4 regions of the Methylosinus sp. genome follow, and region 4 is predicted to be linked to each of the others. Evidence: predicted binding sites of a transcription regulator. Region 4 holds the regulator's gene; each other region holds the start of a gene.
The links. Region 4 encodes PhoB, which activates phosphate uptake and scavenging genes when phosphate is short. Its sites were predicted from a motif close to TGTCATNNANCTGTCAT; they were not measured.
Positions count from the first base shown of each region.

Region 1: a site for PhoB is predicted at 5,677-5,693, ahead of phnC (phosphonate ABC transporter ATP-binding protein). Genes of this name have one in related genera too.
Region 2: a site for PhoB is predicted at 1,882-1,898, ahead of VIF40_RS14635 (Orn/Lys/Arg decarboxylase N-terminal domain-containing protein). Genes of this name have one in related genera too.
Region 3: a site for PhoB is predicted at 2,773-2,789, ahead of VIF40_RS06910 (OprO/OprP family phosphate-selective porin). Genes of this name have one in related genera too.

Region 1 covers NZ_DATBQF010000059.1:52,278-59,853, forward strand. Annotated here, with positions in the region: gene VIF40_RS15645 (phosphate ABC transporter ATP-binding protein) at 316-1,119, shown strand; gene VIF40_RS15650 (LysR family transcriptional regulator) at 1,240-2,109, opposite strand; gene VIF40_RS15655 (phosphonate dehydrogenase) at 2,115-3,101, opposite strand; gene phnE (phosphonate ABC transporter, permease protein PhnE) at 3,115-3,936, opposite strand; gene phnD (phosphate/phosphite/phosphonate ABC transporter substrate-binding protein) at 3,933-4,802, opposite strand; gene phnC (phosphonate ABC transporter ATP-binding protein) at 4,831-5,589, opposite strand; gene VIF40_RS15675 (ABC transporter ATP-binding protein) at 6,134-6,934, opposite strand; gene VIF40_RS15680 (TonB-dependent receptor) at 7,345-7,576, shown strand, end outside.
Region 2 covers NZ_DATBQF010000056.1:108,949-116,524, reverse strand. Annotated here, with positions in the region: gene VIF40_RS14645 (hybrid sensor histidine kinase/response regulator) at 1-748, shown strand, start outside; gene VIF40_RS14640 (LLM class flavin-dependent oxidoreductase) at 794-1,774, opposite strand; gene VIF40_RS14635 (Orn/Lys/Arg decarboxylase N-terminal domain-containing protein) at 1,960-4,317, shown strand; gene VIF40_RS14630 (N-acetyltransferase family protein) at 4,314-4,883, shown strand; gene VIF40_RS14625 (phosphodiester glycosidase family protein) at 4,927-5,679, shown strand; gene VIF40_RS14620 (hypothetical protein) at 5,682-5,993, opposite strand; gene VIF40_RS14615 (histone deacetylase family protein) at 6,100-7,071, opposite strand; gene aroC (chorismate synthase) at 7,141-7,576, opposite strand, start outside.
Region 3 covers NZ_DATBQF010000020.1:133,646-141,221, reverse strand. Annotated here, with positions in the region: gene VIF40_RS06920 (OprO/OprP family phosphate-selective porin) at 1-472, opposite strand, end outside; gene VIF40_RS06915 (OprO/OprP family phosphate-selective porin) at 623-2,281, opposite strand; gene VIF40_RS06910 (OprO/OprP family phosphate-selective porin) at 2,843-4,504, shown strand; gene VIF40_RS06905 (OprO/OprP family phosphate-selective porin) at 4,714-6,363, shown strand; gene VIF40_RS06900 (porin) at 6,605-7,576, shown strand, end outside.
Region 4 covers NZ_DATBQF010000068.1:37,281-44,856, reverse strand. Annotated here, with positions in the region: gene pstS (phosphate ABC transporter substrate-binding protein PstS) at 1-198, shown strand, start outside; gene pstC (phosphate ABC transporter permease subunit PstC) at 415-1,446, shown strand; gene pstA (phosphate ABC transporter permease PstA) at 1,450-2,289, shown strand; gene pstB (phosphate ABC transporter ATP-binding protein PstB) at 2,286-3,071, shown strand; gene phoU (phosphate signaling complex protein PhoU) at 3,101-3,826, shown strand; gene phoB (phosphate regulon transcriptional regulator PhoB) at 3,823-4,566, shown strand; gene VIF40_RS17330 (hypothetical protein) at 4,762-5,817, opposite strand; gene VIF40_RS17325 (hypothetical protein) at 5,956-6,195, shown strand; gene VIF40_RS17320 (CAP domain-containing protein) at 6,223-6,735, opposite strand; gene VIF40_RS17315 (DUF3772 domain-containing protein) at 6,786-7,576, opposite strand, start outside.

The sequences.
Region 1 (7,576 bases), on a different contig from region 4:
CAATCGCCGCTCAGGAACTTTCGTCGTCAAAAATGATGTCGACACGCGAGGCCGCGAATGCGCTGGCGTCGAGATCGATCGGGCGCCCATCCGCGTCGGCGTTGACGCTGCTCCAGGCGAGGATGGGGGCGGTGGGGGCGCCGCCAGATCCTGCGCCTCTTGCGACGTCGGCAGCCGGGCGGAGATGCGCGTCGCCTTGCGTGTGTATGCGACCGCGCTGGCGCTGGTGTGCGGGCTGCTGATCGCGAATGTCTGTGCGGGAGCGTTGAAACGGCGGCTCGCGCGCTGAGCGCGCGGCCTATCGAGGAGACACCGATGATCGCATTGGAGCGCGCATCCGAGCCCGAGCAGGCGCCGAATCCGCCGGCCGCATTCGAGGTCGAGCGGCTGACGACGGCCTATCGAGGCAGGCCGGCGCTTCACGACATCTCTTGCGCGATTCCGGATCGGCGGGTCACTGCGATCATAGGTCCGTCCGGCTGCGGCAAGTCGACCTTGGTCCGGGCGCTCAATCGCACGCTGGAGCTCACGTCCGGCGCGACCCGCGTCTCCGGCTCGGTGAGCTTCGGCGGCCTCGACCTCTATGCGCCGGGCGTCGATCCGCGCGCGGCGCGGCGCAGCCTCGGCCTCATCCATCAGCAGCCGGTGGCGTTTCCAATGTCGATCCTCGAGAATGTCCTGTTCGGGGCGCTCTTCCACGGCCTCTGCAAGAAAGCCGATCGCGAATCCTACGCGCGCGTGTTTCTGGAACAGGTCAATCTTTGGGAAGAGGTGAAGGATCGTCTGCACGAGCGCGCGTCGCGACTTTCGGGAGGACAGCTGCAACGGCTCTGCCTGGTGCGCGCGCTCGCTAATAGGCCGCGCGCGATTCTGATGGACGAGCCATGCTCGGCGCTCGATCCGTTTTCCACCCGCCACATAGAGGAGCAGATTCTGGCGCTTCGCGAGTCCTATCCGATCGTCGTGGTCACGCATGACATCGGCCAGGCGCGGCGCATCAGCGATCATGTCTTGTTCATGATGGACGGACGCCTCGTCGAAGCGGGACCGAGCCGGCAAATATTCGAGAGGCCGCGGAGCCGGCTCGTCGGCGACTTCGTTTCTGGACGCTGCGGCTGACCGCGCGAGGCTGGCGGGACGCCGGCGCTCGACCGCCACGGCGGCTCGCGGCGTGCGGGCGCCGATATTTGCCGATGTCGCTCGGCCGACGCGGCATGGCGCCTGGACGGATGCGGGCGATCATGTTCTCGCCTCATCCACCAGATGCTCGATGAGCGTCTGGATCGATGGGCTGGCGCTGAACCAGCTCCTCGAGACGATCATGATTTCTTTTTCCAGCCGAACGCCTTTGATCGCGACCGAGGCGAGCAGTCCATCGGCAATTTCTTCGCGCACCGCCGCGGCGAGGACGATAGACACGCCGAGCCCCGCCCGGACAGCGCGCTTGACCCCTTCCGTGCTGCCATAGCCGGTTCGAACTTTCAAACTCTCCGCGAGCGGCCCGAGAGCGCGGCGCAACGCCGCGCCTGTTCCCGTGCCGCTCTCGCCGCCGAGCAGGGGCTCGCTCGTCAATTCCTCTGGACCGATCTCGCCGCGACGCGCCCACTCATGGCTCTTGGGCGCGACCAAGACCATGGGCTCTTTTCGCCATGCGCGGGCCGCGAAGGATGGACGATCGTCCCACCATTCCATGAGCGCGACATCGGCCTTTCCGGATTCCAGACGCTCGGCGACCGCGGGATTGGCGCCGATCCACGGCTCGATCGCGGCGCCATGGGCGGCGGCGAAGGAGGCGAGCGCTGGTTGCAGCAGATAGACGCCGACATTGCTCGCCGCCGCGACGCGCAGCGGTCGCGACGATCTCAGCGAACGACAATGCGACTCGATCTCCATCAAAGCGAGCGCCAAGGGCTCGAACGATCGTCCCTGCTCGGTGAGCGCCACATTGCCGCGGTCGCGCACCAGTATTCGAACAGCCAATTCCGCTTCGAGCTGATCGACATGCTCGACGACCGTCGAGGCCGACAGTCCGAGCTGACGCGCGGCGGCGCGAAAGCCACCGAGCTCGACGACCTTCAGCAAGGTCTGGACGTGATTCAAATTCAGCACATTCGTCACTTCTGCCGAAAATTCGCCAATTCGCGCGGCGCGCGGCCGGACAGCGCCGCGACGATGCTCTCCGCCGCCGAGCGTTCGATGGCGCGGCGCACCTCCGTGACGGCCGAACCTATATGGCTCGTCAGCACCGTCGGCGCATCGGGCGCGACGAGACGCGGGTCGACGCCGCTGGGGCGATCCGCTTGCGCCCAATCTTCGCATTGAAAGACATCCGCCGCATAGCCGGCGAGATGGCCGGAAGCGAGGGCCTCCGCCACAGCGGCCTCATCGACCAGTGAGCCGCGCGCCGGATTGATCAGAAGCGCGCCCGGCTTCATCCGCGCGATGGTCTCGCGATCGAGAATATATTTGGTCGCCGACGTCAGGGGCAGCGCCAGAACCACATAATCCGAAACTGCGATGATCTGCTCGAAAGGAGCGATCTCGGCCGCTTCGTCATGCGAGCGCGTGAGATCGGTCGCGAGAATTCGGCAATCGAATCCGGACAGGCGGCGTGCGATCGCCTGGCCGACGGCGCCATAGCCGATGATTCCGACGGTGGCGCCCGCGAGGCCGCGCCCATAGAACGTCGGGCGCCAGCCGTGGAACCCCTCCGCGCGAATCCGTCTGTCGGACGCGAGGACATTGCGTCCGAGCGCCAACATCAGCGCAATGGCGAGCTCGGCGGTCGGCGCCGTGAGGAGGTCGGGCACGATCGAGACCCATACCCCGGCCTCTTCCGCCGCGGCGATGTCGATATTGTCGTAGCCCTTCAGCGCCGCGGCGATGATTTTCAGCTTTGGACAGGCGGCGAGAAACGCCGCGTCTATCCGGTCGGTCATGAACGCCATCACCGCTTCCGCCTGCGACGCGCGGGCGAGCAGCTCGTCGCGCGGCCATGGTTCCTCCGACGGATTGATCACGACCGTTCCCACCGTCGCGAGACGCTCCGCGGTTTCGGCGAAAATGCGATTTGTGACGACGATCGACGGCTTTTCGGTCATTCTTCTCGTTCTTTCATTCCAGTCTCTCGCGCAGCAGCGCGCCGACGCCGTCGACGATTGTCACGCAGACGAAGATGCAGATGATGATGGCCGAGACCTGCGCGTAATCGAGGATGCGCAGCGACGAGATCAGCTCGAAGCCGATGCCGCCCGCGCCCACCGCGCCGAGCACGGTGGAGGCCCGGAAATTATATTCCCAACGATAGATGGCGGTGTCGGCGAGCTGCGGCAGAATTTGCGGCAGCAGCGCGCGCCAGATGATCTGAAACGGCGTCGCGCCGGCGGCGCGCGCGACTTCCAGCGGCTTGGGGTCGGCGTGCTCTATGCTCTCGGCGAAAAATTTCGCCACCATGCCGGCCGAATGCAGGCCGAGCGCGAGCACGCCCGGCAGCGATCCGAATCCGACGAAGGCGACGAAGAGAATGCCCATGATCAGCTCGGGAATCGAGCGCAGCAGATTCAGCAGCAGGCGCGCCATGCGATAATGGATCATGCTCGGCGTCGTCGTCCGCGCCGCCAGCAGGGACAGAGGCGCCGCGAGCGCGACGGCCAATGCAGTGCCGGAGATCGACATTGTGAAAGTGTCGAGCAGAGGCCGCGCCCATTGCGCGGCGCGCCGAAAATCGGGCGGAAACATTTCGCGCGAGATCTGCACGATCGCGGGCCAGGCGTCGGCGAAACGTTCCGGGTCGAGCACGCCGGTCGCCCACATCGAGGCCAGCACGACGAGCGCGAGCGCGGCGACGAGGAACATGCGTTTCGCCCGCGATCTGTCGTCGCGGACGATCATGGCGTCATGTGCGATCATGGCGTCGTGGGCTACGCTGGCGCTCATCCCTTGATCTTGGTCAGGTCGAGAGACAGCACTTTGGCGGTCTCGCGCAGGATGTCGTACGCAGAGTCGCCGGTGGGAACAAACCCGTCCGCGCGGAATGTTTTCAGGATCTCGGGGTCTTTGAGATCGAGAAAGGCCTTTTTGATCGCCGCTTTCAGATTGGAGTCGAGGTCGCCCTGCATCACCATCGGATAGTTGGGAATGGGATCGCTCTCGGCGAGAACCTTGATCTTGGCGCCGTCGACGGAGCCCTTGGCGACCAGCGAGTCGAAAATCGCCTTGCTCAGGCCGCCCGCCTGAACCTGTCCGCCCTGCACGGCGCGCGCCACAGCGTCATGAGCGCCGAGATGCACGAATTTATAGTCTGCGCCGGCGGCCAGCCCGTGACGCGCGAGATAGGCGCGCGGAATGAGATGGCTCGAGGTCGAGGCGTCGTCGCCGAAACCGAAGGTCTTGCCCTTGACGTCGTCGATCGTTTTCACCGGACCGTCGGCGAGCGCGACGATCACGCTGCGATAGGTCGGCGAACCCTTGCTGAGACCCACCGCAAAAGGCTCGATCGCCGGCGCCTTCGACTTGGCGAGCACATAGGAGAGGGGGCCGAAATAGGCCACTTCGATGCGATTGAACCGCATCGCCTCGATCATGGACGAATAATCGGTCGTGACGATGATTTCGACCGGCTTGCCCAACGCCTGCTCGAGATAGGCCTTGAAGGGTTGAGCGTTCTGGATGATGGCCGCGGCGTTCTCGTCCGGAAGAAGCGCGACGCGCAGAGATTTCGCCTTGACGGCATGGGCGGGCGTCGCGGCCGCGCCGACGAGGGCGAAGCCGGCGGCGGCGGAGAGAAAGCGTCTGCGATCCATTATCCAACTCCCTTGCATTCTGGCGAATCTATTCCGCGGCGAGCGCGCCGGCCGGACTCGCGACTCCGTAAATTTCATCGACCGCGTGATCGTCGAGCGCTGCGGGGGGGCCGTCGAAAACGATGCGGCCATGCTGGACGCCGACGATCCGATCGGCGAAGCGGCGCGCGAACTCGACCTGATGCAGGCTGACGACGGCGGTCAGTCCATCGTCGCGGCAAATGCGGCGCAGATCGCTCAGCATTCGCTCCGCCGAGGCGGGATCGAGGCTTGCTATGGGCTCGTCGGCGAGAATGATCGAGGGCCGTTGCGCCATGGCTCGGGCGATCCCGACACGCTGCTGCTCGCCGCCGGAGAGCCCGTCGGCGCGGTCGAGCGCGCGCGGCGCCAAGCCGACCTGGTCCAGCGCGGCGAGAGCCAGAAGGCGGTCTCTGCGGCTCGGCGGCAAGATGGTTTGCAGCCAACTCCATGCGCCCAGCCGGCCGAGCAGCACATTGTCGAGAACCGTCAAACGTCCGATCAGATGATGCTGCTGGAAAATCGTCGCCGTCGAAAGGCGATGCGCGCGCATGGCGATCGGCTGGTCCAAGGAGCCGATCCCTTTGCGGACGACTTCTCCCTCCGATGGCGGAACGAGGCCGTTGAGCAGGCGCAGGATGGATGATTTTCCAGCGCCGGACGGGCCGAGCAGGACCGTGATTTGTCCTTCGGCGAACTGGAGGTCGGTCGGGCGCAGCGCCATTCGTCCGCCGGGGTAGGTGACCGAAGCCTGCCGAAGGCCGAGCAAGTGCGCCACTCCAATCAATGTCTCGAAACCTCGGTTGTTCGGTATTTTCGAACAAACTGGCTTCATGTTTGGAGATAGCGAATAGACTTGACGGATTCGTGACGATCGCTTCCCGCGCCTTTCGCGAAGGTCTCCGATATAGGCGGAGGGGCGCCGTCATTTGTGCGCCAGCGCTGGACGAACGGCGAGGCCACGGTCGAGCGGCGCTACGACTACCTCGCGCCTGACCCTTCGCGCGACGAGGTCGCTATGATCGGCTGCCATCGCGGATGCAGTTTGCGCGGCGCCTGCAAGAGATCGTTTTACGCTGCTGAGAATGAAACCGAACACATGTTACGCGCAACGCCAGCAATTCGAGTTGGAAGCGCAATATGCTCGACCGGCGCGTTCCGGCTGTTCGCTTCTCGGCGATACGGCAGTCGAGAGTGCGCGCATCGATCCGAATTTTTGGATCATGGCGACGGGATATGGGCAGACGGCCATTCATCGTCCGTCGAGCGCTGCCGGAGGCGGTTGCGGTGGCCCTTCGCTCGGCGGCCGGGTTTCAGACCGCGGCATTGCACGCCCGATCGGCTTCGGCGGCGCGACGCGGCGTCAGGACAGGGGCGATCGTCTCGAGCTCATGGCCCTCATGCTCGAAGGCGAGACGCTTCAGCGGCGCGCGATAGAGCGATCTCAGATTTTGCTCGGATAGAATATCGCGCGCCAAGCCGCAGAGATAGTCTCCGGCGCCGCGCATCAGCAGCGCCTCGTCGGCCACCGCCAGCGCGTGATGGGGGTGATGCGTGGTCATCACAATCGTCAATCCGTCGTCGCGCGCGAGCGAAGAGATGCGCTCGAGAACGAGAGCCTGGTTCTCGAGGTCGAGCGCCGAAGTCGGTTCGTCCAAAATGAGAATGTCGGCTTCCGCCACGAGCGCCCGCGCGAAGATCACGAGCTGGCGCTGGCCTCCCGACAACTCGTGAAACGGCCGTGCGGCGTGATTGGCCATTCCGAAGCGATCGAGCGCGGCCAGGGCGGCCTCTTCGTCGGCGCGCGAGGGTTGCGAGAACAGTCCGATCTTTCGCGCGCGGCCCATCAGCGCCATGTCGAGCGCAGTATAATCGAAGCCCATCTCGAACAGCTGCGGGACAAAGGCGACCCGCCCGCTCACCACCAGGCCGCCTTCGCAGGGCTTCAGAGCTCCGACGAGCAGATGCAGCAAGGTCGTCTTGCCGCGCCCGTTGGGGCCGAGCAGCGCGAAGACGCTCCCGCGCGCGATCCTCACCTCGCAGTGGCGCAGCACCCAGAGGTTCGGCCGATAGAAGTAGCCGGCATCGAACATCGAGACCGCCGCTTCTGAAATTTTGGCCATGCGGCTCCCTCCGATACGAGAAGTAATATGGTTATATTGATTGCACGTCAAAGGACAGCCTCTTTCTCGCGAGAATGGCAGGCTCTCGCCGAGGGTGGCGGCGCCTGCCGGCAACCTCTGGTTATATTGTTGTTATAGCGTGCATATTTTTCAGATCCCGCTCAACTTCTAGGCAAATTGGAACGGCGCCGGAGGGGCTCTGCCTTCAATTGCGCATTCGTGACGCCGTGCGTGCAACAAATATACGCTATGTAATACAACACCATATTGATAAGTTTTTCCAGATCGGCAATGGGTTTCCCCATCGGCGCGCCGACCAGACAAGGAAATCAGGGATCATGTCTTATCGCCTTATGCGCAGCCCCGCTTCCTCTCGGGACTCGAAGAAGAGTCTCACGGGAGTGTCTTTTTCCGCTCTCGTCTTGTCGACGGGGCTCGCGATCGCGGAGACGCCCACGCGCCTGCCCGATATCGATGTGACGGCCCAGAACGCCAGTGGGACGCGATCTGCGCCTCGCGCCGAGGCCAAGGGCGTGCAACCGATCGACACGCCCGCCACGACGACGCGTTTCGATTCCCCCGCGATCACCGCCATCGGCGGCGCCGGCCAGACCAATCTCTATCGCTCGATCG
Region 2 (7,576 bases), on a different contig from region 4:
GATCGCGCTGCGCATCGACGGAGCCGCCGCCGGCTGGCTGGCGATCGACGTCTGCAACGACGGCCCCGGCGTGCCGAGCGCGCTCAGCGACTCGCTGTTCGAGCCCTTCGCCAGCGGCGATCGCATGCACGGGCTCGGGCTCGGCCTGTTCATCTGCCGGCAGATCGTGCTGGCGCATGGCGGAACGATCGAGCTCGAATCGGACGACGATCGCGGCACGCGCTGCCACATACTGCTGCCGCGCCGCTGCACGGTCGAGACGCGGCCCTTCTTCGATCGCCGCGACGGCTTCGGCGCCGACGGACGCCGGCCGGAAGCGGAGGAGCCGCGCGCTCGCGCCGGCTTCGGCCCGCGCCCCTCACGCACGGCCGTGATCCTCGTCGTCGACGACGACCCGGACGTTCTCGACTCGCTCGAGCTGCTGCTGACGACCGAGGGCCATGAGGTGATCTCGGCGGCCGACGGCGACGCGGCGACGGACGTCGTGGTCGGCGACCGCGCCCGGCCGGATCTGGTGATCATCGACTATCATTTGCCGAATGGCGTCGAGGGGCCCCATGTCGTGCGGCGGCTGCGCGAGCTGCTCAACCGCGACCTGCCCGCGCTGGTGCTGAGCGGCGACCCTTCCGAGACGGAGCCGGGCCGCATGCCCCTCCAGAATTGCGCGCAGCTCGGCAAGCCCGCCGATGTCGAGCGCCTGCTAGAGACCATACAGCGGCTTCTCGCGGATAGCGCAGAACGATCCTGAACGGGCGGCGGGGGCGAACGGCGCAGGTCGCGTTCTGACGCGCCCTCAAACGCCCGCGGCGTCGAGGCGCGGGCGAATCTTCGCGGCGAAATCGTCGAGGCTCGCCAGCGCGCGCGCCTCATTCGCCGTCGCCGGCTTCAGCAGCAGCGAGCGCGCGCCGAGGCGGCGATGAATGTCGATGATCGTCTCGGCGATCTCGTCATAGCTGCCGATCAGCGAGCGCTCGACGATCTCCGCCGGATCGAAAGACGCCGGCGCATTTTGCGCGAGGAAGATGCCGCGCATGCGATCGGCGAAGCGCGCGATGAAGGGCAGAGCCTCGGCGAGCGCGCGCTCGCGCGTCTCGGCCGCGTAATAGAAGCGCGCAAGAGCCAGGCGCGGATCGGCGCCCGGCCCCGCGGCGCGATAGGCGGCGACCGCCTGCTCGATCTTCGCCAATGGAACGAGCGAGGCCGCCATTATGCCGAAACCCTTGCGCGCCGCATGGTCGATCGCCGCCGGCGTCGAAGTGGCGATCCAAATGGGGATGGGCTTTTGCAGCGGCTTGGGCGCAAGCGCGAGATCATCGACCTGAAAATGCGCGCCGGAGAAGGTGACGCGATCCTCATAGAGCAGCCGCTCGATCAGCTCGAGCGCCTCCAGCGTGATGTCGCGCGTCGCGTCCTTGGCGGCGTGAAAATGCTTGTTCTGCGCCGGAAACGGCCCGCCCTTGGCGACGCCGAAATCGAAACGGCCATTGGAGAGAACATCGATCGTCGCAATGTCCTCCGCCACCTGGATCGGATTGCGGAAGGCGAGCAGCACCGCCGCCGAGCCGAGCCGCACGCGCGAGGTGACGCCGGCGAGATAAGAAAGCAACGTAAGGATCGACGGGCTGACCGCGTCATCGTCGAAATGATGCTCGGCGACCCAGGCCTCCTCGAAGCCGACCTCCTCCGCGCGGCGCACGAGGCGCGTCTGCGCGTCGAAGCAGGCTTTGTAATCGCCGAGGGGGTTTTCGTAGGTGCAAAACACGCCGATGCGCATGCCGATCGGACTCCTCGCCACGTCGTATAATGCGGCTACATAGCTTAGGCCGCGGCTCCGCCTGCCGCAAGCGGCCGACTGCGCAAATTTAGAGCGGCGCAAAGCGGCGTCACGATTGTGTCATAGAACAAGGCTGTGTGTGCGGGGCTCCTCATCTCCAGCGCTAGCGCCACAGGCCGATTCGAATGGACTTCTCCCGTCGCTTCACATTCCTCTTCTCCGCGCCGAATTTCGAGGCCGACGATCTCGAGGGGCTGCGCGTCAATCAGATCATCACGGCGATCGAGAGCATGGGCTTCCAGGTCGTGCGCGCGCGCCGCGTGGAGGACGCCGAGATCGTCGTGCAGACCGACGCCGCCATCGGCTGCCTCGTCGTCGATTGGGGCAAGAAAGGGCTCGAGGGCAAGACCGCCTCGCTCATCGATCTCATGCGCAAGCGCGGGCTCGAAATGCCGATCATGCTGCTCATTCGGCGCAAGCGTTTCGAGGATATTCCAGTCGAGGTGCTGGATTTCATCGACGGCTATGTCTTCCTCGCCGAGGAGACGCCGGAATTCATCGCCAAAAATCTCGTCTCGCGCCTCAAGCAATATGCGGAGACGTTGAAGACGCCCTTCTTCGGCGCGCTGGTCGACTACGCCGAGGAGGGCAATCAGCTCTGGACCTGCCCCGGCCACAATGGCGGCATTTTCTACAGCCGCAGCCCGATCGGCCGCATCTTCATGGAGCATTTGGGCGAGGCCGTGTTTCGCGACGATCTCGATAATTCGGTCGTGGAGCTCGGCGATCTGCTGACGCATGAGGGCCCGGCGCTCGCGGCGCAAAAGGCGGCGGCCGAAATCTTCGGCGCGGAGAAGACCTACTTCGTGCTCAACGGCACCTCGTCCTCCAACAAGGTCGTGCTCACCAATCTCGTCGCCGAGGGCGATCTCGTGCTGTTCGACCGCAACAATCACAAGGCGGCGCATCATGGCGCGCTGCTGCTCGGCGGCGGCGTGCCGGTCTATCTGCCGACGACGCGCAACGCCCATGGCCTCATCGGCCCCATCGATCACGAGGCGTTCGACGAAGAAAAATTGCGCGAGCGCATTCGCGCCAATCCGCTGGTGAAGGACAAGGACGCCTGGCGCAAGCAGCGGCCCTTCCGCGCCGCCGTCATCGAGCAATGCACCTATGACGGCACGATTCACAACGCCGAATGGATAATCGACAAGATCGGGCATCTTTGCGATTACATTCTCTTCGACGAGGCCTGGGCCGGCTTCATGAAGTTTCATCCGCTCTATGAGCGGCGCTTCGCCATGGGGCTCAAAAATCTGACCGAGGATTCGCCTGGAATCGTCGCGACGCAATCGACGCATAAGCAGCTCGCCAGCTTCTCGCAGGCGTCGCAAATCCATGTGCGCGACCGCCACATCAAGGGCCAGCGGCGGCGCGTGGAGCATCGCCGCTTCAACGAAGGCTTCATGCAGCACGCCTCCACCTCGCCCTTCTATCCGCTGTTCGCCTCGCTCGATGTCGGCGCGCAAATGATGAAGGGCCGCTCCGGCGAGCTGTTGTGGGACGACACGATCCGGCTCGGCATAGAGCTGCGCAAGAAGCTGCGCGCGGTGCGGCGCGAGTTCGAGGCCAAGGAGCAGGACCCGGCGCGACGCTGGTTCTTCGATCCTTTCGCGCCCGACTGGGTCTCCATTCCCGACGCCGCGCGCGAGACTGGCGCGCATCGCGTTCCCTGGGAGAGCGTCTCCACCGATCAGCTCGCGCGCAATCCAGAACTCTGGGCGCTCGCGCCGGATGCGCGCTGGCACGGATTTTCTAATATGGCGCCGGGCTTCGCCATCACCGATCCGGCCAAGCTCACCCTGCTGACGCCGGGCTTCGACCGCGAGACCGGCGCCTATGCCGATCACGGAATCCCGGCGCCGATCGTCGCGCAATATTTGCGCGAGAACCGCATCGTGCCGGAGAAGAACGACCTCAACTCTTTGCTGTTTCTGCTGACGCCGGGCGTCGAATCGAGCAAGGCGGGCACGCTCGTCTCGTCGCTCGTCGCCTTCAAGCGCCTGCATGACGACAATGCGCTGCTGCAAGACGTGATCCCGGAATTCGTCGCGCGGCGCTCGACGCGCTACAAGGGCGTGCGGCTGCGCGATCTCTGCGGCGACATGCATCGCTTCTTCAAGGAGGCGGACGCCAGCGCCTTGCAGCGCGCGCAATTCCGGCAGGAGCATCTCCCCGAGATGGCGATGACGCCGCGCGAGGCCTATCTGCGCCTCGTGCGCAATGATGTGGATTTTCTGCCGATCGACGAGATCGACGGCCGCATCGCCACGACGCTGTTCGTCATCTATCCGCCGGGCATCGCGACGATCGTTCCGGGCGAGCGGCTCGACGAGAAAGCGCGGCCCATGCTCGACTATCTGCGCATGTTCGAGCGCAGCGCCAATCTCTTCCCTGGCTTCGACTATGAGATTCAGGGCCTCTACAAGCAGTGGAACGGCGACGCGAAGATGCGGCTCTACACTTATGTGGTGCAGGAATGAGCATGATCGACGCGAGCGCCGAACGCGCGACGATAATCGTCCGCGCCTCGCGCGACGAGGACGTCGACGCCATGCTGGCGATCTATCTGCAGCATGTGCGCAAGGGGCTCGACCCTTCCGAGGCGCCGCTCTACGAGCCGCCGCAGAAGGAGGATTTGAAGCGCCGGCGCAAGAATATGGGCAATCATCGGCTGCCGCATCTCGTCGCCGAGCATGAGCGCGCCGTCCTCGGCTACGCCTATGTCGTGCCCTTTCGCAAGCGGCCGGCCTATCGCTATGTGGTCAAGCATTCGATCTATGTCGATCCGCTGCATCTGCATCGCGGCGTCGGCCGGCTGCTGCTGCAGGCGCTCGTCGATTCCTGCGCGGCGGCGGGGTTTCGGCAGATGATCGGCTATGTCGACGCCTCCAACGAAGCGTCGCTGAAGCTGCATGAGGCGATTGGATTCCGGCAGGCGGGCACACTCTCCGGCGTCGGATATAAATTCGGCCAATGGACCGATTCCGTCATATTGCAGCGCTCGCTCGGGCCCGGCGCCGCGACGCCGCCCGATGCGCGCAGCTGACGCCGGCCGCGAGCGAATCGCCGCGTCATGCTATGATCGCCGCATGATTCCGCTTCGCCGCCTCCTTCGCCTCGCCGTCTTCCTGCTCCTCGCCACGCCCGCGGCCGCGGCGTCGCGCAATCCTTGTCAGGATGTGGAGGAGCAAGGCGCGAGCTACACCATCTGCGTCTTCGACACGCGCAGCGATTCCATCCGCCTTTTCCTCGGCGACGACAAAGGCGAGGTCTATGGCTCCTTCTCGGCGCTCGACGCCGCGCTCGCGCAAAGAAGCGAAAAGCTGCTCTTCGCGATGAACGCCGGAATGTATGACGAGCGCCGCTGGCCTGTCGGGCTCTATGTCGAAGGCGGCCATATGGAGAAGAGCGCCAACACCCATTCGGGCGCCGGCAATTTCCACATGAAGCCCAATGGAATCTTCTGGGTGGAGGGCGCGCGCGCCGGCGTCGTCGAGACGCAACGCTTCCTCGAGAAGCGGCTGCATCCCGCCTATGCGACGCAATCGGGCCCGATGCTCGTCATCGGCGGACGCATCAATCCGCGCATTCACGACACCGGCACATCGCAGAAGATCAGGAATGGCGTCGGCGTGCGCGACGGCCATATCGTCGCTTTCGCCATCTCCAACCAGCCGGTGACCTTCCACGCCTTCGCGAGCCTGTTTCGCGAGCGGCTGAAATGTCCGGACGCGCTTTTCCTCGACGGCTCGATCTCGGCGCTCTATGCGCCGTCGATCTCGCGGCACGATCGTTTCCGCCCCATGGGGCCGATGGTCGGCGTCGTCGAGCGGGCGCGGTGACTTTACGCCGCTTCGTTGACGGTGAAGGCGCCGACGAAATCCGGATCGGCGAGAATCTCGCCCGTCTCCCAGAGCAGATAGTCGCCGGGGCCGGCGATGCGGAAGCGACCGAGGTCCGGCGGCAGGCGCACCTTGCGGCCGGCGTCCTTGCCTTCCAGCTCTATATCGACGCCCGCGCTATCGATGGCGGCGATCGTGCCGAACATCTGGCGCAGCACCTTGCCGTGCGGCGTCACGCGGGTGAGGCCGATGAGCGCGCGCTTGCCGATCATTTGCGCGCGGGCTTGGATCCATTCATTCCTGCCGAGGTCCATTGTTCTCTCCCTTCACAGTTTTTGCGCACGGCGTCTTCCTGGCCGTGATGCCATGATCGAGATCGTCATTGATGTGCGCCCGCGCACGCGCCAGGCGGAAGACGCCTCACGCCCCCATCAGCGCGCCGACATGAGCGGCGACGCAGGCGGCGAGATCGTCCGGCCGATAGCCGCCCTCGAGCATTGAGACGATGCGCCCGCTACAGCGGCGCGCGGCGATCTCTGCGAGGCGCAGCGTGAGCTCGGCGAAGTCCTGACGTTGCAGGCGCAACCCGCCGAGCGGATCGTGCAAATGCCCGTCGAAACCGGCGCAAATGAGGAGGATGTCCGGCGCAAAATCGTCGAGGCGCGGGAGAATCGCCTGCGTCCAAGCCTGCGCGAAATGCTCGCCGCCGGAGCCTTTGGCGAGCGGGACGTTGACGATGTTGTCATGCTCGCCGCGCTCGCTCGCGGCGCCGGTGAAGGGATAATGCGGCGATTGATGCGAGGAGCAATAGAGGACGTTCTTCTGCGACCAGAAGATCTCCTGCAATCCATTGCCGTGATGCACGTCGAAGTCGACGATGGCGACGCGCTCGGCGCCATGCGCGGCGATGGCGTGGCGCGCGGCGATGGCGGCGTTGTTGAAGAAGCAGAAGCCCATGGCGCTCTCGCGCGTCGCATGATGGCCGGGCGGGCGCATGGCGACGAAAGCATTGCGGGCGGCGCCGCGCATCACCGCGTCGACGGCGAAGATCGCGCCGCCGGCGGCGCGCAGCGCGGCCTCGAGCGAGCGGGGACTCATGACGATGTCCGGGCCGAGCGTCGCGAGCCCGCTTTGCGGCGCGGCTTTCTCGAGACGCTCGAGCAGAGAGGGCGCGTGAACGGCGAGGATCGCCTCGCGCGAAGACGGCGGGGCTTCCGCGCGGCGCAGCGCGGCGAAATGATCCGCATCCAAGGCGGCGGCTATGGCGCGCAGCCGCTCGGGCTGGTCGGGCCGCCCCGCGCCCACCTCATGCGCGAACCCGGATGCGTGGGTGACGAGGAGGGTCGTCGGCTCGGCGCCGCCAGCCGCAACGAAATCGGGCGAAAGCGCCAACCCCGCCGTTAACGCAAACGCCTGCCTGCGAGTGAAGGTGGATGACGCCGGCGCTCGTCCGACCATCGGCTACCCGCCCAACTGCCCCCTATGCCGCAGGAAATGATCCGCCAGCACAATGGCCATCATCGCCTCGCCCACCGGCACGGCGCGTATGCCGACGCAAGGGTCGTGGCGGCCCTTGGTGACGATCTCCGTGTCCTGGCCGTTGCGATCGATGGTGCGGCGCGGCGTCAGAATGGATGAGGTCGGCTTGACCGCGAAACGCGCGACGATCGGCTGGCCCGTGGAAATTCCGCCCAGCACGCCCCCGGCCTGATTGGAGAGAAACTCGGGCTTGCCGTCCGGCCCGGCGCGCATCTCATCGGCGTTGGCCTCGCCCGAGAGCTCGGCCGCGGCGAAGCCGGCGCCGATCTCGACGCCCTTGACCGCGTTGATCGACATGAAGGCCGAAGCGAGATCGGAGTCGAGCTTGCCATAGATGGGCGCGCCCCAGCCGGCGGGA
Region 3 (7,576 bases), on a different contig from region 4:
CGACGACGCCGCCGGCGGCCGTGGCGAAATCATATTGGAAGCGATAGATCCAATTGCCGTAAGCGCGGCCGGCGACCTCCAGCTCGGCGCGGCGAAAGCCGGCGTTGCTGCGCCTTATGGTGTCGGCGGAGCTGGCGAAGCCGCCATCCGCATGGATGCGGCCGCCGATCTTGAAGTCGAAGCTCTTGTCCTCGCTCTCGACATAGAGACCGTTCTTGAAGCTGACGAAGACCGGCGGCGGAGCGCTCGCGGCCGGCGCCGATTTCGTCGAATCGAGATGCTTCGTCGCCTCATGCGTCGCCTTGGACTGGGCGTCGAGCTTGGTCTCGAGCCGCTTCAGCTGGGCTTTCAGCGCTTTTATCTCGCTGGCCGTATCGGCCAGAGCGAGGCCGGGCGCGCCCAGCGCCGCCGCCGCGAGAGCCGCTATGGCGACGCCGTTGCGCCATCCACGAGATTCCCCTTCGCCGAACATGAGCGCCCTCCCGATAGCCGAACCGGCTTCTAAGCACGGCAGGCTCGCGCGAGGCTCACGTGACGCGATCGGACGCTGAAAATACGAATGGCCGCCCCGAAGGACGGCCATTCATCGTCAAATCGCGAGCGGGTCAGAGCGAGCCGCGTCTCACCAGAAGACGTTGGCGCGAGCCAGGAAGAGGCTCGGATGCTCGCCGTTGAGATAGGGACGATCGGAAGCCGCGACCATCGTCATCACGCGCGTCCAATTGGCCTGGAGGCGGAAGCCGTTGACCGGATACCAGTTCAGACCGATCGTCAGATTTTCTTGGCGGCCGCCGAGCGTCGCCGTATTGGCGAGCGCCTTCTGGGCCGCCGAACCGGCCACCGTCGCCGCATAGACGAAATTGCCGTCGACGAGGCCGCCATTATTGAGATTGAGCTCGCTGAAGCGCGCGGCGATCTCCCAAGCGCCCCAGCCGCCCTTGTTGACGGGGTTCTTGATCTTGATCGCGCCGAAGGTGCCGGGCGAGCTCCAGTTCTTGTCGTAGCCGTTATAGACTTCCGCCTTCGACTCGCCGGTCAGGAAGTAAGAGCCCTGAACATAATAGCCGCTGGCCTGGAGGCTCGATCCGCCATTATTGCCGAGCAGCAGAGCGTTGAGCGGATCACGCTCGTAGCGCGTCGCGATATATTCGCCCTGCAGCGAGAAGGGGCCGTAGGCGGCCGCGGCTTCGAAGCCGTAGCTATAGGCGTATTTCAAGCAGCCATTCTTCATGACGAAGGGCGCGGACAGGAGACCGAGGCCGGTCGCGGTCGTCGCCAAGCTGCCGGAGGCCGCGCAAGTCATATCCTGCGCCGACGAGACGCGGCTCCAGGTTCCGCTGCCGCCCAGAACATCCGCCTCTTCGCGCTCGGTGCCCGCGCCAGGCCGCAAGAAGGCGGCGTCGGTGGCGGCCGTCGAATCGTTCGGCTTGTGATAGCGGAAGGACGAGCCGACATGCAGCAGCTTGTCCTCTTCCTGAATCGGCGCATAGGTGCCGCGAACCGCCACGTCCCAATATTGCGCGCCGCCGGTGGGCGGAGCGGTGGCCGTGTCCTGCGGCGAGGTGGAGAAGATGCCGGTCTTGACCGACCACAGCTTGTCGCCGATGCCCACGGCCGCGCCGGTATGGCGGCTCGGCGCGAGGACGGTCGGCATGGCGCGCTCGAGGAAGGTGATGTTGCTCGTCGAGCTGGTCGTCTCCATGCTGAAGGGCTCGAAGAAATTGCCGACCTGGAAAGTGACCGGCTCCTTGGTGATCGCCTCCGGCAACAGCTTCTGGCGATAGGCCATGAAGGCGTCGCGTATGCCCGCCACGCCTGTGTTGGTGAAGTCGTATTGGAACCGATAGAACCAGTTCTTATAGGCCTTGCCTTCGACCCAGATCTGCGCGCGGCGGAAGCCGACGTTGGAGCGCGACATGGTGTCGGCGGAGCTGGCGAAGCCGCCGTCGGCCTGGATGCGGCCGCCGAGCTTGAAGTTGAACGCCTTGTCCTCGGTCTCGACGAAGAGGCCGTTCTTGAAGCTGACGAACACCGGCGGCGGGGCGACGAGCCCGGGCAGCGTCTTGGCGGAGTTCAGCGCATTCTTGACCTGGACATTGGTCTTGGCCTGATCGGCGACCTTGGCCTCGAGCCGCTTCAGCTCGGCCTTCAGCGCCTTGATGTCGCTCGCCGTGTCGGCCAGAGCCGCGGCCGGGACGCCCAGCAGCCCGCAAAAAGCGACGAGCGAGACGCTGCCCGAGCGCCGTCGCGCCACTTTCGACCGGATTTTCAGTTCTTCCATCAAAGCCCCCTGCGCTCGGTGTTCGACGTTGCGCGTGAACGGGTCGGATTTTCTCTCCGTCGAGCGGGGTTTCATTCGGCTGAATGAATAACCTGCATCGACGACAAGTCTCCCGGTTCCGAAGCGGACACGCGAAACGCTCGACAATTACGCCATTTGCCTACTAATCGACAGATGACGCCCAAATTATCGCCAACTCCGCTCGCTTGACGAGCCTCGGCTGGCGAAATGTTCTTTGGATACATCACATGTAATTGTCTTACATTTCGATCGGCCATTTGCGCAAGGCCGGAATCGGCCTTGATTAAGGATTTTCACGTAAGTGTTGCCGATTCGCCACGATTCGTCGACGCGAGCGTCGTGAGCCGGAACGACCGTACGGCTCCCCGGCTCCCGGCCAGGGCCGACAGCGGCGGCCACGCCGCGCTCGCGTGGCATTTCGGTCACACCTTACGTTGAAACCGCCGTCACAATTCGCCGGCCCGGGCTTTTGTGATGATTGTGTCACAAAACGCCTCTAGCGCTGCCATAGCGGTAAGCAAAACAAGGCTAGAGGCTGACATGACACGACAACCGAACGTCCAGACGATCGCGAAGGGCGCGACGCCTTCGAAGCTGCTGGGAGGCGTGGCCGCCATCGCCCTCCTCGGCGCGTTCGGCGCGCCCACGGCGGCTGTCGCCGACACGTCGAGCGAGATCAAGGCGCTCAAGGCCGAGCTGAAGCGGCTCGAGCACAAGCTCGACGAGCAGGCCAAGGCGACTCATCAGGTCAAGAACGCGCTGAACTCGGCCAAGAGCGCGCCGGGCGGCAACGCTCCGCCGCCGGTGTTCATCAGCTTCAAGAACGGCCTCTATGTCGAGACCGAGGACAAGAGCTTCGACTTCAAGATCGGCGGCCGCATCCAGGCCGACGGCGGCTTCACCAGCTACCCCTCCGCCTCCGGCGCCCGCAGCAACGTCGGCTTCCGCCGCGCCCGCCTCGAGGTCGAGGGCAAGGCCTATAAGAACTGGTATTACAAGTTCCAATATGACTTCACCGGCACGGGCGTGACCGGCATTCGCGACGCCTTCGTCGCCTATCGCGACAGGCTGCTGCCGGAGTCCATCACCAAGCAGCCGGTCACCTTCCAGGTCGGCAGCCAGTACGAGCCGTTCAGCATGGAGACGCTGAACTCGTCCAAGCACATCACCTTCATCGAGCGCGCGCTTCCCGGCGCCCTGGCTCCGGACCGTCACGTCGGCGCCAAGATCGGCCTCGGCGACAAGCAGTGGAGCGTGCAGGCCGGCGTGTTCTCGACCAGCTTCGGTCAGGACTCCGCTCAGGCTCCCGCCGTCACCGGCCATCAATATTGGGATCTGACGACGCGCGTCACCTATGCGCCGATCGTCGAGGAGGACAAGCTGCTCCATTTCGGCGGCTCGTTCATGTTCCACAAGCCGAACGACTCGACCGCCGCTCAGGACCCGAACAATCTGCTGCCGGGCACCGGCTCGCGCGACGAGAGCGATATTCTCAACAATCGCTATGTCGTCGTCCCCTCGGCTCAGGCGCTGACCTGCAGCCCGGTCTTCAAATCGGCGGCCGGCGCCGCCCTGCTGTGGACGCCCGGCTATCTGCAGAACAGCTGTCTGAAATACAGCTTCAACTATAACTTCGAAGTGGCGGCCAGCTACGGCCCCGTCTCGTTGCAGGGCGAATATTCCGGCGCTCATTACGAGCGTGATGCGGGAACGGCCTTGGCCCTCGGCAACAATGGCGGCTCCAGCCTCAACTACAGCGGCTATTATGTCCAGGGCTCGGTGTTCCTGACCGGCGAGTCCCGCGCGGCCTCCTATAAGGGCTACGACAAGGACTGGAACACGCCCGGCACGTTCAGCGACATCGTGATTCTCAACCCGCTCAGCAAGGGCGGCCTCGGCGCCTGGGAGTTCGCTGCGCGCTATAGCGAGCTGAACCTCAATAATGGCGGTCTCGTCAGCGGTCCCTACGCCTATTGGGCGGCGGTGGCCGGCGGCGCCGCCGATAAGGCGCTCGCCAGCACGGCGACGCTCGGCGGCCGCGAGGAGAACCTCACGCTCGCTCTGAACTGGTATCCGGTGAAGGGCGTTCGCTTCCAGGCCAATTGGACGCGCGCCATGACGCTCGTCGCTCCGTCCGACAAGCCCTATCTCAACGGCCAACATCCCAGCACCTTCCTCGCTCGCGCCCAGGTTTTCTGGTGAGCGAAGACGCTGGGCCCTCGGCCCGGCGAGACGTCGAAACATGAAGAAGCCGCCCCTCCGGGCGGCTTTTTTCGTTATGAAACTAATCTTTACGACGTGACATTTCCGCCACGGCCGCCGCCGAAAATTGTCGCCCGCCAGCAATCAGCCTAGTCAGCATCTATAGTCCATGGATAAGATATAGTACTTAGGGACTCATGGAGACACTGATGCACGGGCACGGACGGACACTGCGGCGGCTCTCGGGCGGCGTCGCTCTCGCCGCCTTCGCGGCGACTCTCGGACTTCCGGCAGCCGCTCTGGCGGATACGGCGAGCGAGATCAAAGCGCTCAAGGCGCATTTGAAGCGGCTCGAGACGCGACTCGCCGAGCAGGCCAAGTCCACCACACAGGTCAAGAACGCGCTCGACACGAAGGCGGCCCCGACGACGAACGCGCCGCCGCCGGTCTTCGTCTCCTTCCGCAACGGCCTCTTCGTCGAGACCGAAGATCAGGACTTCAGTTTCAAGGTCGGCGGGCAACTTCAGATCGATGGCGGCTTCGCCTCCTCCGCCGACACCATCTCCCGCTCCAATGTCGGCTTCCGCCGCGCTCGTCTCGAGATCGAGGGCAAGGCCTATAAAAACTGGTTCTATAAAGTACAATATGATTTCACCGGCGCGGGCGTCGCCGGCATTCGCGATTTCTATTTCGCCTATCGCGATAAATTCCTGCCGCCGGAGATCAGCGCGCAGCCGGTGACCGTTCAGATCGGCAATTTCCGCGAGCCCTTCAGCCTGGAATCGACGGAATCGTCCAAATATTTCACCTTCATCGAGCGCTCGCTGCCGTCCGTCCTCTCGCCGAGCCGTCATATCGGCGCGGCCGTCGCCGTCGGCGACAAGCAGTGGAGCGTCAAGGCCGGCGTCTTCTCGACCAGCCCGCAGGATACGGCGACCGCGCCGCCCACGGGCGAATCGCAATATTGGGATGCGGCGGTGCGCGGCGTCTATGCGCCGATCGTGGAAGAAGACAAGCTCCTCCATCTCGGCGCCTCCTTCAAATATCACAAGCCCAACAACACCACCGCGGCCACCGACGCCGCCAATCTGCGCCCCGGCCAATCCCCCGAGCGCGAGGAGACCGACGTGCTCGGCGGCGGCGGCGCTCTGACCCGCGTCTCCGCGGCGCAGGACCTCTCCTGCGGCGCCTCGGCGGCCAGCCTCAACATAGCGACCACCGGCGTCGGCCTGCTCAGCGCGCCATTCGCGCGGCGCTCGAGCTGCCTGAAATATTCCTATAATTACGGATTCGAAGCCGCCGCCGCCTATGGCCCGGTCTCTTTGCAGGCCGAATATATCGCCGCCCAATATGAGCGCGACGTCACCAATGCGCTCATCTACGGCAATGGCGGCGGAAACAGCCTGCGCTACAGCGGCTATTATGTCTTCGGCTCCGTGTTCCTGACCGGCGAATCCCGCGCGGCCTCCTACAAGGGCTATGACAAGGATTTCAACACGCCCGGCAGCTTCGGCGACGTTCAGATCAAGAACCCGCTGAACAAGGGCGGCTATGGCGCCTTCGAGCTGGCGGCGCGCTACAGCGAGATCAATCTGAACAATGGCGGCCTCGTCGACGGCAATTTCGTCTATGCGGCGGGCGTGGCCGGCAACGCCGCGCAAAAGGCGATCGCCAGCACGGCGACGCTCGGCGGCCGCCAGGACAATCTCACCGTCGCGCTGAACTGGTATCCGGTCAAAGGCGTGCGCTTCCAGGCCAATTGGACCAAGACGCTGACGCTGATCGCGCCTTCCGATCGCCCCTATCTCAACGGCGAGCATCCCAGCCTCTTCCTCGCCAGAGCGCAGGTCTTCTGGTGAGAAGGACCTTCTGGTCACAGTGATTTACAGAACGCTCGAAAAACTCGCGGCCGCCTTTCGAAAGGGCGGCCGTCGCCTGTTCATGCGCCTCGATCCGGCGGCGGCCATTTGCGTCGCGCGGGAAATACAATAATAACTTAAGAAGTTTCTGCCGCCGATTCGGCGAAGCGTCGGTAATCGATCCATTTACCTAAGCGTAAATACGTAACTCGATTGATCGTTGCTTCGACGGATTCTGAGCATGGCTTCTATAACCCGCATTTCTATCGTCATTGCCGCTGTCACGCACAGCATAAGCGCGGGGCGCGCCGAAGAGCTCCCGAAGCGACAGGCGGCGCCGGTGGAATATGTGCGCATCTGCGATCAATATGGATCGGCCTTCTTCTACATTCCCGGCAACAACACTTGCCTGCGCATCGGCGGCGCAGCGGTCGCCGAATGGCGGTCGTGGAGCAGCTCTTATCGCATGTCGCGCAACATCATCGCGACCGACAATCCTTTCTCCTTCGGCCCCAGCATCAACACAAATCCGCTGGGCATACCGGGCCATGTCCCCAATCTCGGCTATGCCAATGCGCGCAGCGGCGACAATAGCGGCTTCGTCGGCATCGGCCGGCTGGAGATGGATGCGCGCGCGCCGACCGATTACGGCACGATGCGCGCTTTCGTGCGGCTCGAATCCCAGTTCGGCTCGAACAGCAGCGCGGCGACCGGCTCGATCAGCGGCTCGCAATATTTCGGCGCCGCCAATTTCTCCAACGGCAATGTGTTCCGCACGACGGCGCGCGAGACGACGATCCTCAACAAGGCCTTCGTGCAATTCGGCGGCCTGACCGCCGGCCGCGTGCAGTCCTTCTTCGATTTCTACACGGACATCATCGATTGGGAGGCGTTGCGCGGCTCCAACGCCACTGTCGGCGCGCTGGCCTACACCTATAGTTTCCGTGACGGCGTCTCTCTCAGCTTTTCGCTGGAGGACAATGCCTCGCGGCGCGGCTTCATCGGCTCGACGATCGGCGGCTATAATTACGTGGCGGCGGTCTACGGCCTCACCGGCGCGGCCGCGGACGCCGCCGCCGCGGCCTGGGGCACGCGCTTCACCGGCGTGCCGGACGGCGTGCAAATCCCCGAGATCGTCACCGCCTTCCGCATCGATCAGCCCTGGGGCGCCATGCAAATCTCCGGCGCGGCGCATCGGCTGCGCACCTCCACC
Region 4 (7,576 bases):
CTGCCCAAGGCGCCGCAGGACACGGCCGCGGCCGGCGAGGCGCTGAAATTCTTCGGCTGGGCCTTCGCCAAGGGCGGCAAGGCGGCCGAGGAGCTCGACTATATCCCGCTGCCCGCCAATGTGGTGGCTATGATCAAGAAGAGCTGGACCGCCAATGTGAAGGATGCGAGCGGCAAGCCGCTGGCCTCGAACAACTGATCCATCGACGCGCGCCGGCGAAATGTCCTTGCGGATATTCCGCCGGCGCCCCTCGACGCGAGACGCACGAGACACAGGCAGCGGAATGGCGCGCAACGAACCAACCGAGGACGAGCTCCGCCCGCTTCCTTTCGACGCGGCGCCTCCAGGCGTAGTGAGCTCACCCACGACCTGCGCTATGACCTCACATGAAAATTCCGCCTTCGGGAGCGCGCGATGGACGCCGGCTTCAACCGCCAAACGAGAGACAATAGCGTGTCGGACCTAGCAATCGTAGAAGCGCCGCCCCGCGCCGCCGAAGTCGACCGCGGGAAAGTTCTCGGCCGCATGGCCCTGTTCGACTTCTTCTTCCACAATCTGACCCGCGCCGCCGCCGTCCTCGTCCTGTTGATCCTCGGCGGCGTGATCTTCTCGCTGATCTATGGCTCTCTGCCCGCCATACAGGCTTTCGGCTTCGGCTTTCTGACGACCGAGTCCTGGAATCCGGTCACCGAGAAATTCGGCGCCGTCGCGCCCATCTACGGGACTCTGGTGACCTCGGCGATCGCCATGGCCATCGCCGTGCCGCTGGGGCTCGGCATCGCCATCTTCCTCACCGAGCTCTGTCCCCATGCGCTGCGCCGCCCGATCGGCGTCGCCATCGAGCTGCTCGCCGGCATTCCGTCGATCATCTACGGCATTTGGGGCTTGTTCGTGCTCGCCCCCTTCCTGCAGCAGCATGTGCAGCCGGCGCTGATCTCCCTCACCGGCGACATTCCCGTGCTGTCGAGCCTGTTCGCGGGCCCGCCCTATGGCATCGGCATGCTGACGGCGGGATTCATCCTCGCCATCATGGTGCTGCCCTTCATCACCTCCATCTCGCGGGACGTGTTCGACACCGTGCCGCCGATGCTGAAGGAGGCGGCCTCGGGCATCGGCTGCACGACCTGGGAAGTCATGCGCTACGTCGTGATTCCCTATACGCGCGTCGGCGTCATCGGCGGCGTGATGCTCGGCCTCGGCCGCGCGCTCGGCGAGACGATGGCCGTCACCTTCGTCATCGGCAACGCGCATCGGGTGTCGAGCTCGCTGCTCGCGCCCGGCACGACGATCTCCGCGACGATCGCCAATGAATTCACCGAGGCGGTCGGCGATCTCTACACCTCCGCGCTGATCGAGCTCGGCCTCATCCTCTTCGTCATCACCTTCTTCGTGCTGGCGGCGGCGCGCTTCATGCTGATGCGCATCGAGCAGAAATCGGGAGCCTGACCCTTGTCCATCTCCGCCTCCCGCCGCCGCACCAACGCTCTCGCCACGACGCTGTGCTGGGCCGGCACCGTCTTCGGCCTCGCCTGGCTGGTGCTGATCCTCGGCGCGCTGATCTATGAGGGCGCGCGCGGCCTCACGCCGGCCGTCTTCACCGAGATGACGCCGCCGCCGGGCTCCACCGGCGGCCTGCTCAACGCCATCGCCGGATCGCTGGTGATGACGACGATCGGCGTGCTGCTCGGCACGCCGCTCGGAATGCTCGCCGGCACCTATATGGCCGAATATGGCCGCTATTCGAAGCTCAGCATGGTCGTGCGCTTCATCAACGACATTCTGCTCAGCGCGCCGTCCATCGTCATCGGACTGTTCGTCTATACGGTGGTGGTGGCGCAGGTCGGGCATTTCTCCGGCATCGCCGGCGCTCTGGCGCTCGCCGTGCTGGTGGTGCCCGTGGTGGTGCGCACCACGGAGGACATGCTGCTGCTGGTGCCGAGCCCGCTGCGCGAGGCGGCGGCGGCGCTCGGCCTGCCGCGCTCGCATATGCTGCTGCGCGTCGCCTATCGTGCGGCGAAATCGGGCATCGTCACCGGCGTGCTGCTGGCCATAGCGCGCGTCTCCGGCGAGACGGCGCCATTGCTCTTCACCTCGCTGAACAATCAGTTCTGGAGCACGGATCTCAACGCGCCGGTCTCCAGCCTGCCCGTCGTCATCTTCCAATTCGCGCTCTCGCCCTACAAGGATTGGCAGCAGCTCGCCTGGACCGGCGCTCTGCTCGTCACCATCGCCGTCCTTCTGCTCTCCATCACCGCGCGTGCGCTCAGCAGCCAGGGAAAACACCAATGACCGCCATGCCGGTTGTCGAAGCCACTATTCCAACCAAGGTCTCGGTTCGCGATCTGGACTTTTATTACGGCCAGTCGCGCGCGCTGAAATCGATCTCGCTGCCGCTCTACACCAATAAGGTGACCGCCTTCATCGGCCCGTCGGGCTGCGGCAAATCGACTCTGCTGCGCATCTTGAACCGCATGTACGACCTCTATCCGCGGCAGCGCGCCGAGGGCGAGGTGCTGCTCGACGGCGAGAACATCCTCGACCCGCGCATAGACCTCAACCTGCTGCGCTCGCGCGTCGGCATGGTGTTTCAGAAGCCGACGCCCTTCCCGATGTCGATCTACGACAATATCGCCTTCGGCATTCGCCTCTACGAGAAGCTCTCGCGCAGCGAGCTGGACGGGCGCGTCGAGGCGGCGCTGCGCGGCGCCGCGCTGTGGGACGAGGTGCGCGACAAGCTGAATTCGAGCGGCCTCGGCCTCTCGGGCGGCCAGCAGCAGCGCCTGTGCATCGCCCGCACCGTCGCCATTCAACCGGAGGTGATTCTGTTCGACGAGCCCTGCTCGGCGCTGGACCCCATCTCGACGGCGAAGATCGAGGAGCTCATCGACGAATTGTCGGAGCGCTACACGATCGCCATCGTCACGCACAACATGCAGCAGGCGGCGCGCGTCTCCGATTTCACCGCCTTCATGTATCTCGGCGATCTCGTCGAATTCGGCGAGACGAACAATCTGTTCACCGCGCCGCAGAACAAAAAGACGCAGGATTATATCACCGGCCGCTTCGGCTGAGCGCGACACGCGCACGAGGAATATGAGACATGAGCGAACATATCGTCAGCTCCTATGACCGCGACCTCGAAGTGCTCGGCCGCCGAATCGCCGAGATGGGAGGCATCGCCGAAAAAATGCTCGCCGAAGCCATGGATGCGCTCGCCAATTTCGACATAGAGCTCGCCCATCGCGTCGTCGCCACCGACCAGCGCCTCGACGCGCTGCAGCGGGAGATCGAGGAAAACGCCATCCTCACCATCGCGCGGCGCCAGCCGCTCGCCATCGATCTGCGCGAATGCATCGCCGCGATGCGCATCGCCGCCGATCTCGAGCGCGTCGGCGATCTCGCCAAGAGCATCGCCAAGCGCACGGTGAAAATCCTCTCCGAGGCGCGTGTGCCGCGCGCCGTCATCGGGCTGAAGACCATGGCGGAAGTCGCCGCCATGCAATTGAAGGACGTGCTCGACGCCTACGCCCAGCGCGATGTCGAGCGCGCCCGCGCCGTCTGGACCAATGACAGCGAGCTCGATGCGCTGGAAGATTCGGTGTTCCGCGACCTCCTGACCTTCATGATGGAAGACCCGCGCAACATCTCCTTCTGCACGCATCTCCTGTTCTGCTCGAAGAACATAGAGCGCATCGGCGATCACACCACCAATGTCGCCGAGACGATCGTCTATCTCGTCACTGGCGAGGCGATGCCGACCGACCGACCGAAGGGACGGTCGCCGAGCCTCCCCGCCAGCACGGAAACGGATGAGCCCACGCAATGAACGAGATTCGCGTCGCAACGCCGCGCGATGCGCCGCACGACCGCGCGCCGCGCATTCTCGTCGTCGAGGACGAGGCGGCGCTCGCTCTGCTGCTCGCCTATAATCTCGAATCCGAGGGCTTCCAGGTCGAGCATGTCGAGCGCGGCGACGAGGCGGAAATCCGCCTCGCCGAATCCGTTCCCGATCTCGTCATTCTCGACTGGATGCTGCCCGGCGTGTCCGGGTTGGAGATTTGCCGCCGCCTGCGCGCTCGCGACGACACGCGGACCATGCCGATCATCATGCTCACCGCGCGCGGCGACGAGAACGAGCGCGTGCGCGGCCTCTCCGTCGGCGCCGACGATTATGTGGTGAAGCCCTTCTCGACGCCGGAGCTGATGGCGCGCGTTCATGCGCTGCTGCGCCGCGCGCGGCCGGAGCGCGTGGCGACGCGCCTCGTCGCCGGCGACATCGACCTCGACCGCGAGACCCGCCGGGTGAAGCGCGGCGGGCGCGAGATACATCTCGGGCCGACGGAATTCCGCCTGCTCGAATATCTGATGGAGAAGCCCGGCCGCGTCTTCTCGCGCGCGCAATTGCTCGACAGCGTGTGGGGGCTCTCGGCCGAGATCGACGAGCGCACCGTCGACGTGCATGTCGGGCGCCTGCGCAAGGCGATCATCCGCGGCCGCGAGAAGGACCCGATCCGCACCGTGCGCGGCACCGGCTATTCCTTCGACGAGACCTTCGGACGCAATTGACGCCTGCGACTCGCTGTTCGTCACAGCGAGCGCAGCGAAACGATCTCATGATCGGCTTCGACGAGTCCCGAGCGCGGCGCCCTCCCTCACCCTCCCCGGCTCCACGCACGTCGTGAGGGAGGGCGCCGCGCGAATGGGCCAGACCCTGGGCCAGACCCTGGACCGCGAGCCTTTCGAGCGGCGTCACACCTCCTGCTACGCCTTGGCCTTGGCGGCCTGGCTCTTGGGCTTGCGCCTGCGCTTCTGCTCGGCGGCGCCGGGACGCGCGGCGGCGGCCGCGGCGCGCTCCTTCTCCTGACGCAACGATCCGGTCATCGCGGCGACGAGCCGCTGCGCAGCGCGCGGCGGCGACGAGCGCATCAGCGCGACCAGCGAGCGAATGCGCTCCACATCCGGCGCGTCGCGTTCGGCGCCCAGGAAAATACGGATCGCAGTGTCCTCGCCGACGGCGAGCGCGACCAGGGCGAGCGCCAGCGCCTCCCCGCCACGGTCCATGAGAATGGCGCGCGCGCGCGATTTGCGGCAGTCGAGCGCTTCGGCGAGCGCCTCGGCCAGCCCCTCGAGATCGCGGGCGATGGCGCAGGCGTCGATCTCTTCGGCGAGCGCCGGAGACGGCCGCGCGACATGCTCCGGCCCATTGGCGACCAGCGCCCGCGTCGCCGCCTCCAGCAGAATGCGCGAGCGCTCGCCCGCATCGGCGGCGAGGAACAGCGCCTCCGGGTCGAACGCAAGATCGACGCGGTCCAGCAATATGCGGGCGAGCCGCTGATCGTCGCGCGCCGCCTGCAGCAGCGAGCGCCGCGCCGCCTGATCGATATGGAGCCGCCGATTGGCCGCGAGCGCGCAGAGCACCTCGCTCTCGCCGCGCGAGGCGAGGCTCCCGACGATCTTGCGGTCGAGCGAGGCGCGGCGGGCGATGGCGACGGCGAGCTCGGCCGGCCCGTGCTCGGCGAGCGCGCGGGCGAGCCCGGCGTGAATCGCCGGCGCAAACTCGAAGGCGATGCGCGAGGCGCGCCCACCCTTGTCCAGCAGCTGCGCGACGACGCCGGGCGGCGTGTCGGGATGGCGGCACAATTCGATCGCCCGCTCGGCGACGACATCGGCGTCGAGCATCTCGATGAAGCCGCTGGCGAGCGTCTCGAACTGCTCGACATCGGCCGCCGGATGCAGCGGACGCGCGACGAACTGGTCGACGATCTCGCGGAACAGAACCGCCTCGGCCTTTCGCCGTTCGCTTTCGACTCGTGGCATTTACGCACCAATCGCAACTTTAATACTCGATCAGCGATTTTAGCGCGCGGACATTGACGCAACATTAACCCTCGGCGGCCCCTAATCGCCGCATCGACCAATCGCGCGAATTACGTGCTTCATTGCGGGGGCGATGAAATGGGCGAAATCATAGCCTTCTCCTCGAAGGCGAGACCAGCGGCCGCAGCGCCGCCCCTCGTCGGCGGAGCGCAGATCCTTTTCTTTCTCGGCGTGCGTTACGTGAGGCAGGAGGACGCAGCGGACGCGGCGAAGGAGAGCGCGGCGGCGAAGGACGCGGCGACCAAAGCGCCGAGCGGCCGGGGCGACCAGCGGCGGCCGCGCGTGACGCGGCCTCGGCATGATCGGCTCACGCGCTGAAGGCGAAGCGCGCGGGAACGCGCGTGGTCAGTCCGCCAGAATCAGCGCCCAATAGACCTTGTATTTCGTATTGGGCGCATAGGCCGTCGCGAGCCCCATGCGCCTCGCTTTCTTCATCAGCAAATTCTTATTGTGCGGCGGCGACTGCCGCCATCCCGAAAACGCCTCGGCGAGCGTGTGATAGCCGGCCGAGACATTCTCCGCCGCGCTGACGCTGCGCATTCCGCGCGCGGTGAGGCGCATGTCCAGCGTTCCGCGCACCTCGTGACTCAGCGAATTGGCGGACGCCATCGCATTGGCCTGCGCTTGCGCGGCCTCGCGCAGCGATTCGTCCAGCGCCAGCGCCGAAAGGCCGTTATTGCCGCGATAGAGCGAGATCATATCGCGCGCCGCCTCCGCGTCGACGCGCGCGCCGGGCGCGGCGAGCGAGCGATAGAAGCTCGGCTGCTCCGGCTCCTTCGGCAGGCGGCCGCCGTCGGAGCAGGAAAAGAGCGCGAGCAGCGCCGCGGCCGGCGCGACGATACGAAGGAAAGGAGACATGCGCCGTCGCCATTGAGCCGAGTGAAGCGGTTTGCGCGCGCCTTCTACACTCATTCGCCGGCGACCGCATAGTCCCGCTCGCGCCCGGGCTCGACGATGCGGGGCGACGACGGGGCCACCGGCTCGAGGCCCATGATCTGCACCACGGCGGGCGCCGGCGCCGGCGGCGAAATTTTGAGGCCGGCCTCGGCGAAGCGGCGAAAAATGTCGAAATGCAGATCGCTCTTCACCCGCGTGGCCTGCTCGACATCGTCGACGAAGCACCAGAGCTCGAAGCGAAACGCCGTCTGCTCCATCGAGAGGAACATCACTTGCGGCGCCGGAATGCGCAGCAGCCCGTCCTGCGCCTTGGCGGCGGCGAGGAGAATCGCGCGGATCTCCTCCGGATCGACGCCCGCATGCGGCGCTATGGCGATCTTGATGCGGCCGACGCGATCATTGCGCAACCAATTCTTCACCACGCCGGAAACGAGATTGGAATTGGGCACGATCATCGTCGCGCGGTCGAAGGTCTCGATCTCCGTGGAGCGCACATTGATGCGCTTCACATAGCCCTGCTCCTCGCCCAGCACGACCCAGTCGCCGACCCGGATCGCCCGCTCCCACAGCAGGATGAGGCCGGAGACGAAATTATTGACGATCGACTGCAGGCCGAAGCCGATGCCGACAGAAAGCGCGCCGGCGACGATGGCCAGCCGCTCGAGGCTGAGGCCGAGCTCGGCCAGCGCCACCGAGACGGCGAGCAGGAATCCCGCATAGCCGAGACTGGCGCCGATGGAGTGGCGCAGCCCCATGTCGAGCCGCGTCAGCGGCAGCAGCCGCTGATCGAGCCAGCGCCGCA